2 regions of the Shewanella sp. 10N.286.48.B5 genome follow, and region 1 is predicted to be linked to the other one. Evidence: predicted binding sites of a transcription regulator. Region 1 holds the regulator's gene; the other holds the start of a gene.
What was found. The regulator LexA, encoded in region 1, represses DNA repair genes until DNA is damaged. The targets are predictions, from matches to a motif close to TACTGTATNNNNATACAGTA.
Positions count from the first base shown of each region.

Region 2: BCU57_RS05230 (YebG family protein) is a predicted target of LexA. The motif match lies at 2,407-2,426, and genes of this name have one in related genera.

Region 1 is NZ_MCVG02000004.1:169,877-174,312, reverse strand. Features, by position in the region: gene coxB (cytochrome c oxidase subunit II) at 1-525, opposite strand, end outside; gene BCU57_RS19705 (cell division inhibitor SulA) at 957-1,463, opposite strand; gene lexA (transcriptional repressor LexA) at 1,460-2,077, opposite strand; gene plsB (glycerol-3-phosphate 1-O-acyltransferase PlsB) at 2,456-4,436, shown strand, end outside.
Region 2 is NZ_MCVG02000001.1:1,208,320-1,212,755, forward strand. Features, by position in the region: gene BCU57_RS05215 (MlaD family protein) at 1-993, opposite strand, end outside; gene BCU57_RS05220 (paraquat-inducible protein A) at 980-1,612, opposite strand; gene BCU57_RS05225 (paraquat-inducible protein A) at 1,602-2,231, opposite strand; gene BCU57_RS05230 (YebG family protein) at 2,438-2,731, shown strand; gene BCU57_RS05235 (GAF domain-containing protein) at 2,756-3,214, shown strand; gene proQ (RNA chaperone ProQ) at 3,481-4,110, shown strand; gene prc (carboxy terminal-processing peptidase) at 4,133-4,436, shown strand, end outside.

The DNA of each region.
Region 1 (4,436 bases):
TTTACGATTTATTGGTAAAACCAGCGGCTTATCGACCTCTAAAAGATAGGTGTCGGTTTTATCTGCGGTGCCAGTAATTTGGTCTGCTGGGGTAGATAATAAACTGAAAAACTCGACATCTTCATTGAAATAGCTGTAATGCCATTTCCATTGAGAGCCCGTCACTTTGACTGTCAGTTCAGCATCGCTGGGATCTTCCATAGCAATCAGCGTTTTTGTTGCTGGGATTGCCATGCCAATTAGGATTAGAAATGGCAATACTGTCCAAGCTATTTCAACCTTGGTACTGTCATGAAAGTCGGCTGCAACTGCACCCTTAGATTTTCTGTGATAGATCATGGAATAAATCATGATCCCAAAGACCACGACACCAATGGCGCAACAGATATACAAAATAATCATATGCAGGTCGTAAACCTGGCCACTGATCTCTGTTACACCTTGAGTCATGTTTAAGGGCATCTCTGCCGCTGTGAGTGGGGTTGCAAGCAACGCCACCATTAATCCGTACAACAATCGCTTCACAAGACTACTCCTCTGCTAATTGCGAATTGCAATTACAAAGAAAAGCCACACAGTAATACTCTGCTCTATGCAAACTTTTCATACCCGAAAAAGTTTGATCATTTCAAAGTACACGGTGGCTTTGAGCTTGAAAACTCAATTATGTTATTACGTTACGGTGCCACACTTGTACCTAATACTGAACTTATCAATTATATTTGACGCTTTACATTCAAGGCTTTCTATACCGCACGGTACCAGCTCAATCTTTTAATAGCGTTTGTATCTTTTTGACATTTATTCTCGGCAGTACGATAAATTGTTACTACCTTGTTAACTACATTACTTGGAGATTAAATATTGATCAAGATCACTTTATCATCTAATTTGCTGAAAAAAGTGCAAAAAAAAAGCCCCTCAGCGTAGTGAAGGGCTTTTTTAGTCATATTTTACTAGTGAAACGAGGTAAGGTTTACCCGAGTCGGTACTGCTAAAGTTTGCGTTAATGGGTCGCCTTCAGGTAAGTGAGTATTTACATCTTCAATGATAAGCCCTTGGGCTAAGGCATTTTTGGCAACCAATTGAATGCGGCGATTGTCGCGGGCATCTAATGGTGGTGTCCAAGTAATTACTGCACTTGAAGTACCGTTAGTGAGCGCTTTTTCCATCGCCCACAGGGTTTCGACTTCATCTTTGGTGTGAACTAACAATACTCTGTCCATACGAACATTGGCATTAGCAAGAATTTGCTTATAACCGATATGCGGCGGATTAATCAGTACAATCCAACGGCCTTGCTGACTTAAAATGGCTAACTGACTGCATAATTGAGTCAATTCAGTTAAGCCTTGGTTTTGGGTGCGCTTGGTTTCAATCCCTTGTTTAGTGGGTAAGGGATCAGATGCCATATCTACCCATAATCCAGGGTGACGCGGTGCATTGCCTATTAATGTGTTCATAACCAACCTCCATTACGAATAACGCCAACAGCAAGCCCTTCAATCGTTAGGTTTTGGCAACTTAAATCAACTTTAATCGGCTCATATTCTGCATTTTCAGCATGTAAATAAATAATATTGCCTTTCTTTTCAAATCTTTTCACGGTTACATCGTCTTCAAGACGTGCCACTACAACTTGACCATTGGTGGCAGTTTGCATTTTATGCACTGCTAATAAGTCGCCCTCTAAAATACCAATGTCTTTCATACTGTCGCCTCGAACGCGTAGTAAGAAATTAGCATTGGGCTTAAACATTTCTGGGTCAACTTGGAAATACTGTTCAACATGCTCTTGAGCAAGGATAGGTTCACCTGCAGCAACTTGGCCGATAAGTGGTAAGCCTGCTTCAACTTCCTCCTCCACCTGCACCATGCGGATCCCGCGAGAGGTACCAGGAATAATTTCAATACAGCCTTTTTTTGCCAGTGCTTTTAAGTGTTCTTCAGCGGCATTGGCGCTTTTGAAGCCTAATCGAGTTGCAATTTCTGCACGAGTTGGCGGCATACCTGTTTCGGCGATATTACATTTAATTAGCTCTAATATTTCAGCTTGGCGTGGCGTTAAAGGTCTCATATTGATTCCTGTTTTTTTATACAGTGACTGTCATTATATACAGTATCGGTGGTCGCGCAAGTATTAACCAAATTAATTTAACTATTATCATCTAATTCTTGTTGGCTATATATGGGGGCACGGTTAAGTATATGTAATTTAATTATTTAGTTAATGAAGGTAAGTCAGCTTTTTAAACCGATGAAATTGGCTATTTCTCACATCGTTTGTTTAAACAGTATATTTATACAGTAGTGTTGATTGAAAATAGGTTGGTTGTTATTCGGATATGGCTATTTTTACTGAACAAATATTCTCTGTATAGACCCTTGTTAGTGAAACTGAACCATTATCTGGTATTCTATGGCCAATTAATTGATGTTGAATATGCGAACACTCATGTTAAAACCTGACTCAATCATAGCAAAATCATTACGTTGGATTCAAAAACTGATGGTGCACACGGTTGTTGTGCCTGAAGATCCCTTTGCCGATCTGAACTTAGACCCAGATAAACCAGTGGTCTATGTGATGAAGACAGAATCACTCAGTGATATTGCGGCATTAAATGAAGTGACCGCCAAATATGGCTTACCGAGCCCTTATGAGCGACTAGACGTTGATGGCTTAAATACCCCTAGAATTGTGTGTATTGAAGGTCGTAAGCCTCTATTTGGCAAGCGTTTAAGTGGCGAAAAATTTGTTGATAACTTCACCAGCTTATTAGCCTTACATAAAAAAAATGATCAACTTGATATTCAATTGGTGCCAGTGAGTCTGTATTGGGGACGTATCCCTGGTAAAGAAGATGACACCATGACCGCAGCCGTATTTGAGCGTGAAAACCCGACCTGGTTACGTAAATGGTTGATGATTTTGTTCTTAGGTCGCCATAGCTTTATTCAATTTTCAAATGCTATGTCGCTACGTTATATGGCTGATGAACACGGCACTGATGTCAGTATTGCGCATAAACTTATCCGTGTGGCGCGAGTGCACTTTAGACGCCAACGTAAAGTGATGACAGGCCCACAACTGCCAAATCGTCAGGCAATGTTCAACTCATTATTAAAGTCTGATGCCATTGCTCAAGCGATAAAAGAAGAAGCGCTTAATAAAAAAATTCCTGAAGACAAAGCCCGCGAAAAAGCTATTCAGTATTTAGATGAAATTGCAGCGGATTACTCAGACAGCTTAGTGCGTATTGCTGAGCGCTTTCTTACTTGGTTGTGGAATAAGTTATACAGCGGTATTAGCATTAAAAGCGCTGAAAAAGTGCGTAAGCTGCATCATGATGGTCATGAAATTGTCTATGTGCCTTGCCATCGTAGCCACATGGATTACCTACTGCTGTCGTATATTTTGTATTACCAAGGCATGGTGCCGCCGCATATTGCCGCCGGTATTAATTTAAACTTTTGGCCAGCAGGCCCTATGTTCCGCCGTGGTGGTGCTTTCTTTATTCGTCGTAGCTTTAACGGTAATAAACTTTATACCGCAGTGTTTCGTGAGTATTTAGATCAGTTATTTGCTAAAGGCTATTCGGTTGAATACTTCACCGAAGGTGGTCGTTCTCGTACCGGTCGTTTATTAGCGCCTAAGACCGGCATGTTAGCGATGACAGTTAACTGTGTACTGCGGGGCATTGAACGCCCAGTAACCTTAGTGCCAGTTTATCTTGGTTATGATCATGTGATGGAAGTGTCCACCTATCATAAAGAGTTAAGCGGTAAGAAAAAGCAAAAAGAATCAGTGTGGCAGGTCTTTGGTGCGCTGCGTAAATTAGGCAACTTTGGCCAAGGTTACGTTAACTTTGGCGAGCCAATCAATGTGCAGCAATTTTTAAATCAACAATCGCCAAATTGGCGTGAAGAAATTGCTCAAGATCCGGATCAAAAGCCATCATGGTTAACGCCAGCAGTAAATGTATTGGCCAATAAAGTGATGACTAACATCAATGGCGCCGCCGCAGCGAGTTCGGTGACATTAGCAAGTATGGCGCTGCTGGCTTCAGAGCAAAACGCCCTGCAGCGCAGTGAGCTTGAAACCCAGCTAGACCTCTACCTGAAAATCTTAAAGGATGTTCCTTATACTGAGTATGCGTCGGTGGCTGAGGGCTCAGCTCATGACCTAGTTGAGCAATGTTTGTCGCTGAATAAATTTACCTCAACCACAGATGCCATCGGCGAAATTATCGCAATTGAAGATAGCTCAGTGATTGCGATGAGCTATTATCGCAATAACATAATTCATCTAATGGCAGTGCCTTCATTAATCGCCAGTTGCTTGGTGCAATATGAAGAATTTAGCCGAGAAAAAATCCAGCAAATTGTTAATGATTTTTACCCATTATTGAAAGCTGAGCTGTTTATGGGCATTG
Region 2 (4,436 bases), on a different contig from region 1:
GGTATCTGCGTTTAATAAGTGTTGGTATTGACTATCAAACTTAGCTAAAAACTTCACGCCGTTTTCAGTTAGTTGGGTTTGATGAATCTTACCCACATCAATGCCGCGATAAACTAACGTTGAGCCTTGATTAATCTCATCAGCATTATCGGCTAGCAGAGTGAATTCGATGCCTTTGACAGCACTTTGTTCATCAGGGTAAAGCACAAAGTTGTCACCATTTTGCGCCGCGGCAGAATTAGCGACTGAATTAAAACTAATTCCGCCAGCGAGCAGCGATGCCAAGCTTTCGGTATTGACTTTAATGCCCGACATAGACGCATCAATTTTTAGACCTGACACGTTCCAGAACTGGGACTCTTGTGTCACTAAATGGGCGTACTGTTGCTCGATAAACGTGCTGATATTAATGGTACCGCTGTCAATTAAGCGATAGTTTACAACTTTCCCTACAGGTATTTGACGGTAAAACACCATTGAGCCGATATCCAGTGAGCCTAATTTTGAGGTGGTCAGCGTAATAAGCACCCCATTAGTATCAGGAAGCATAGTTGGCGCATCTTTTAAGGCGACAAATTCAGATGCTGAGCTGCCATCACCGGGTTGAACGGCAATATAATTGCCTGAAAACAAGGTATCTAAACCTTCAATACCAGTGATACTGGCTTTAGGCGTGACCAACCAGAACTTGGAATTTTTATTGAGAAATGGTTCAGAGCGATAATCCATAATAATTTTGACATTAACGCCAGACAATTCATTGTCGATACTGATATCTGTCACCTTACCAACGGTCAAACCTTGGTATTTGACTAAGGTTTTACCGATATCGATACCAACGGCATTAGGGAAGTGCACAATAATCTCGATACCTGATTCTTTGATGCTTTTTACACCAAGCCAAGCGCCAAGGGCCAAGGCAACAATCGGTAATAACCAAATCGGCGAGAATAATTTCTTTTTAACAACTTTTGGTGATTCAATTTGTGTCATTGTTTTTTTCCAAGCGATCCCAAAGTAAACGAGTATCTAATACCTTTGCTGCTAACTGAGTCAGTAAAATGACTAACGCAAATGCGGTTGCTGCAGGTGCGGGTTTAGCATCAAGTAATTGCCCCATATTAACGACGGCGACAGTTAACGCAATAACAAATAAATCCAGCATCGACCATCTGCCAATCCATTCAATAATATGAAAGCCTATCATGAGTTTCTTTTTAGAAACTGGCAGATTAAAGCTAATAGCGATTAAGTAAATCGCTAAGCCTATAATTTTTAGCCAAGGCACCAATATACTGGCAGTAAAGACAATAATGGCAATAGGGATCATGTCAGAGTGAACCAAATGCACAATACCAGTAAATATGGTGTCATAGGTGACTTTGCCCTGATTGGTGAGCACAGTGATTGGGTAGATATTAGCTGGGATCAGCAAAATGGCTGCGGTAATCAATAACGCCCAACTTTGCTGTAAACTGGCATGATTACGTGTTTGGATTTTAGAATCACAGCGACTACAACGGTCACGACTGATGTTATTGATTTTTCGACAAACAGTGCATAAACAAAAACCGATTTGTATTCCTTGCCGCGCAGGAGTGTTAGCGCTCATAAGCCATTCCCCACATATGTTCTAAATTATATTCCCGTTGTAAAAATAAGATAACTAAAAACAGCATACAAAAACAGAAGGTGCCCATGCCTAAATAAATATCTGAGAAGTCAGACAAGTTAAACGCAGCTACTAAAAATGAAATGACGTAAATTTCAAGCATAGTAAGTTGCGATAAGGTCGCATGGTTTTTAAGCAGTGCGCGATATGTCTTTTGCCAAAAACAGGAGTGCAATTTAAGTTTAACTATGGTGACTTGTAATAAAATCGATAAAATTAATAATCCCGGGGCAATGACCGCTGCCGCCATCACAGCGATGCCAACTATCCAATAACCTTGCAGCCACACCGTCACAGCCGTTTCAAAAACTGTTGTTGTTCGCACACTGCCTAAAAAGTTGATTTCTATGATGGGTAAAAAGTTAGCCGGAATATAAAATAATAATGCCGCGATACACAAGGCAAGCATGCCATTGATTGAGCAGTAAGGAACGTCATAAAGTGCCGTATGGCAGCGAGGGCATAACGCGCGAACATTAGACGGTAAGGCGCGCTTTTGAACGGCTAAGTCACAGGAGCGGCATAATATAATGGTGTTCGGGTCAAGACTTTTCGGCATAGATAAAGGAAAACCGTCCATGTAGTGAAATATTAATGAGCAATAAAATAATAAAAAACGCTTTGTTTTGATTAAAAACACAGTGGAAATATTATTTATCAAGTTACAATAAAACCTAATAATACCAGAATAATCAGAATACTTGCATCAGAAGTTAGTTCTATGACACTCTATGCACTGTATATAAAAACAGTAAGAGGTTAATCATGGCTGTAATAACAAAGTTTGTCGTGGTAAGAGAAGGGGTTGAGAAGATGACGTTTACATCTAAGAAAGAAGCTGACGCCTACGACAAAATGCTCGACATTGCGGATAACTTAGTGCCTTTTATTTCTGGCGCTGAGCTGGAAATAGAGGAAAATAGTGTCGAAAAACTTGCTTTTTATCTTGCATCTAACAAGGATGAACTTGCAAATTTATTAAAAGGGATCGTAAAGCCTAAAGCGGCTACACCCAAAACAGCAAACAAAAAAGCCACTAAAAAAGCGGCTGCAGAATAATAAAAACCTCACTTAGGATGGAAAATGAAAGCTGAGTTTTATGACACATTAAACCGCCAAGTACTGGCATTAATGACCGGTGAAGACGACCTTATTGCAGGAATGGCAAACTTTTCAGCGTTATTAAATGACAACTTAGATGATATAAATTGGGTTGGCTTCTATATTAAGCGTGAAGAACAACTCGTTCTTGGTCCGTTTCAAGGAAAAGTTGCTTGTACACGTATTGTGATCGGTAAAGGTGTATGCGGCACAGCAGCGGCAAATGATGAAACACAATTAGTGGCAGATGTGCATCAATTTGCAGGACATATTGCCTGTGATGCTGCCAGTAATTCTGAAATTGTAGTCCCTGTTCGCCAAGGCAATGACGTAGTTGCGGTATTAGATATTGATAGCCCATCATTGAATCGTTTTGATACAGACGATAGAAAAGGCTTAGAAATGCTAGTAAAAAGCTTTGAATCTTGCCTATTTGCTTAATTAGCGACCAAATATAGCAAATTGCGGGTCGCAATCGCTGCCATGAGCTTTATAATACCGAACAGCGCGCATTGCTATGGATAAAATTTATTTACTGTAAAATTACAGCTAAGTGAGTTAATTTGTTAAAGCATGTTTCAATTGCTTTAGCAATCGAATAAGAAGTGCTAATTTGAACGTTAAGCAAGATCTGTTTAACGAAAGATAAACGACTGTACTCGCAAAGAAAGCTGAGACTCAGTCCCTTTTATAACGTGGAAGTAAAAATGGAATCAACAGACAAGTTGACCGACACCAACGCAGTTTTAGCGTATTTATATGAAACATTTCCTTTATGCTTTATTGCAGAAGGTGAAACTAAGCCATTAAAAATTGGGTTGTTTCAAGATTTAGCTGCTAGGTTGGCTGATGATTCTAAAGTAAGTAAAACACAATTACGTGTAGCACTTAGACGTTATACAAGCAGCTGGCGCTACTTGAAAGGCGTTAAAGCGGGTGTTCAACGTATCGATCTTGACGGTCAAGATTGTGGCGAATTGGAGCAAGAACATATTGACCACGCTCAACAAACGTTGAAAGAAGGTCAAGAAAAAGCCAAAGCTAAGCGTCAAGCTGTAGCGGCTAAAGCGGCCCCTAAAAAGCCAGCAAGAAAACCTGCAGCTAAAGCGCCGGTTAAAAAAGACCGTCCAGCTAAGCCTGCAAAACCTGCAGCGCCTAAAATTAATTATGTTGCTGCTAAATTTGACGAGCTTAAGCAAAAACAACGTGTTAGTGTCAAGTTAGGGCAAAACCCTGTACCTGGTGTTATCACTGACATCAAGAAAGAAGATATCCATGTACAGCTTGATACGGGTTTAATTGTTAAAGTTCGTGCAGAGCATATTTTATTATCGTGATCATTTAAGGAGTAACTTGTTGATGCGAAAACTCACTTTGGCTGCGTCGATTGCCACTTTATTTGTCGGTTTTTCGGCTTGGGCAATAACACCAACGATTCAAATCAACGAGTTACCTAAACTTGAGCAAGAGCCTCAACACAAGGTTGCGAGTAAAAGGGTAACGAATTTATTTACTCGTTCTCACTATCATCGCTTTGAACTTGATGATGCTTTTTCTGAGTTGATTTACGAAAGATATTTGCAACAACTTGATTTTCGTCGCAATGTTCTAACTCAAGCTGATGTTGATACTTTTAAACAGTATCAGCATTCGTTTGACGATA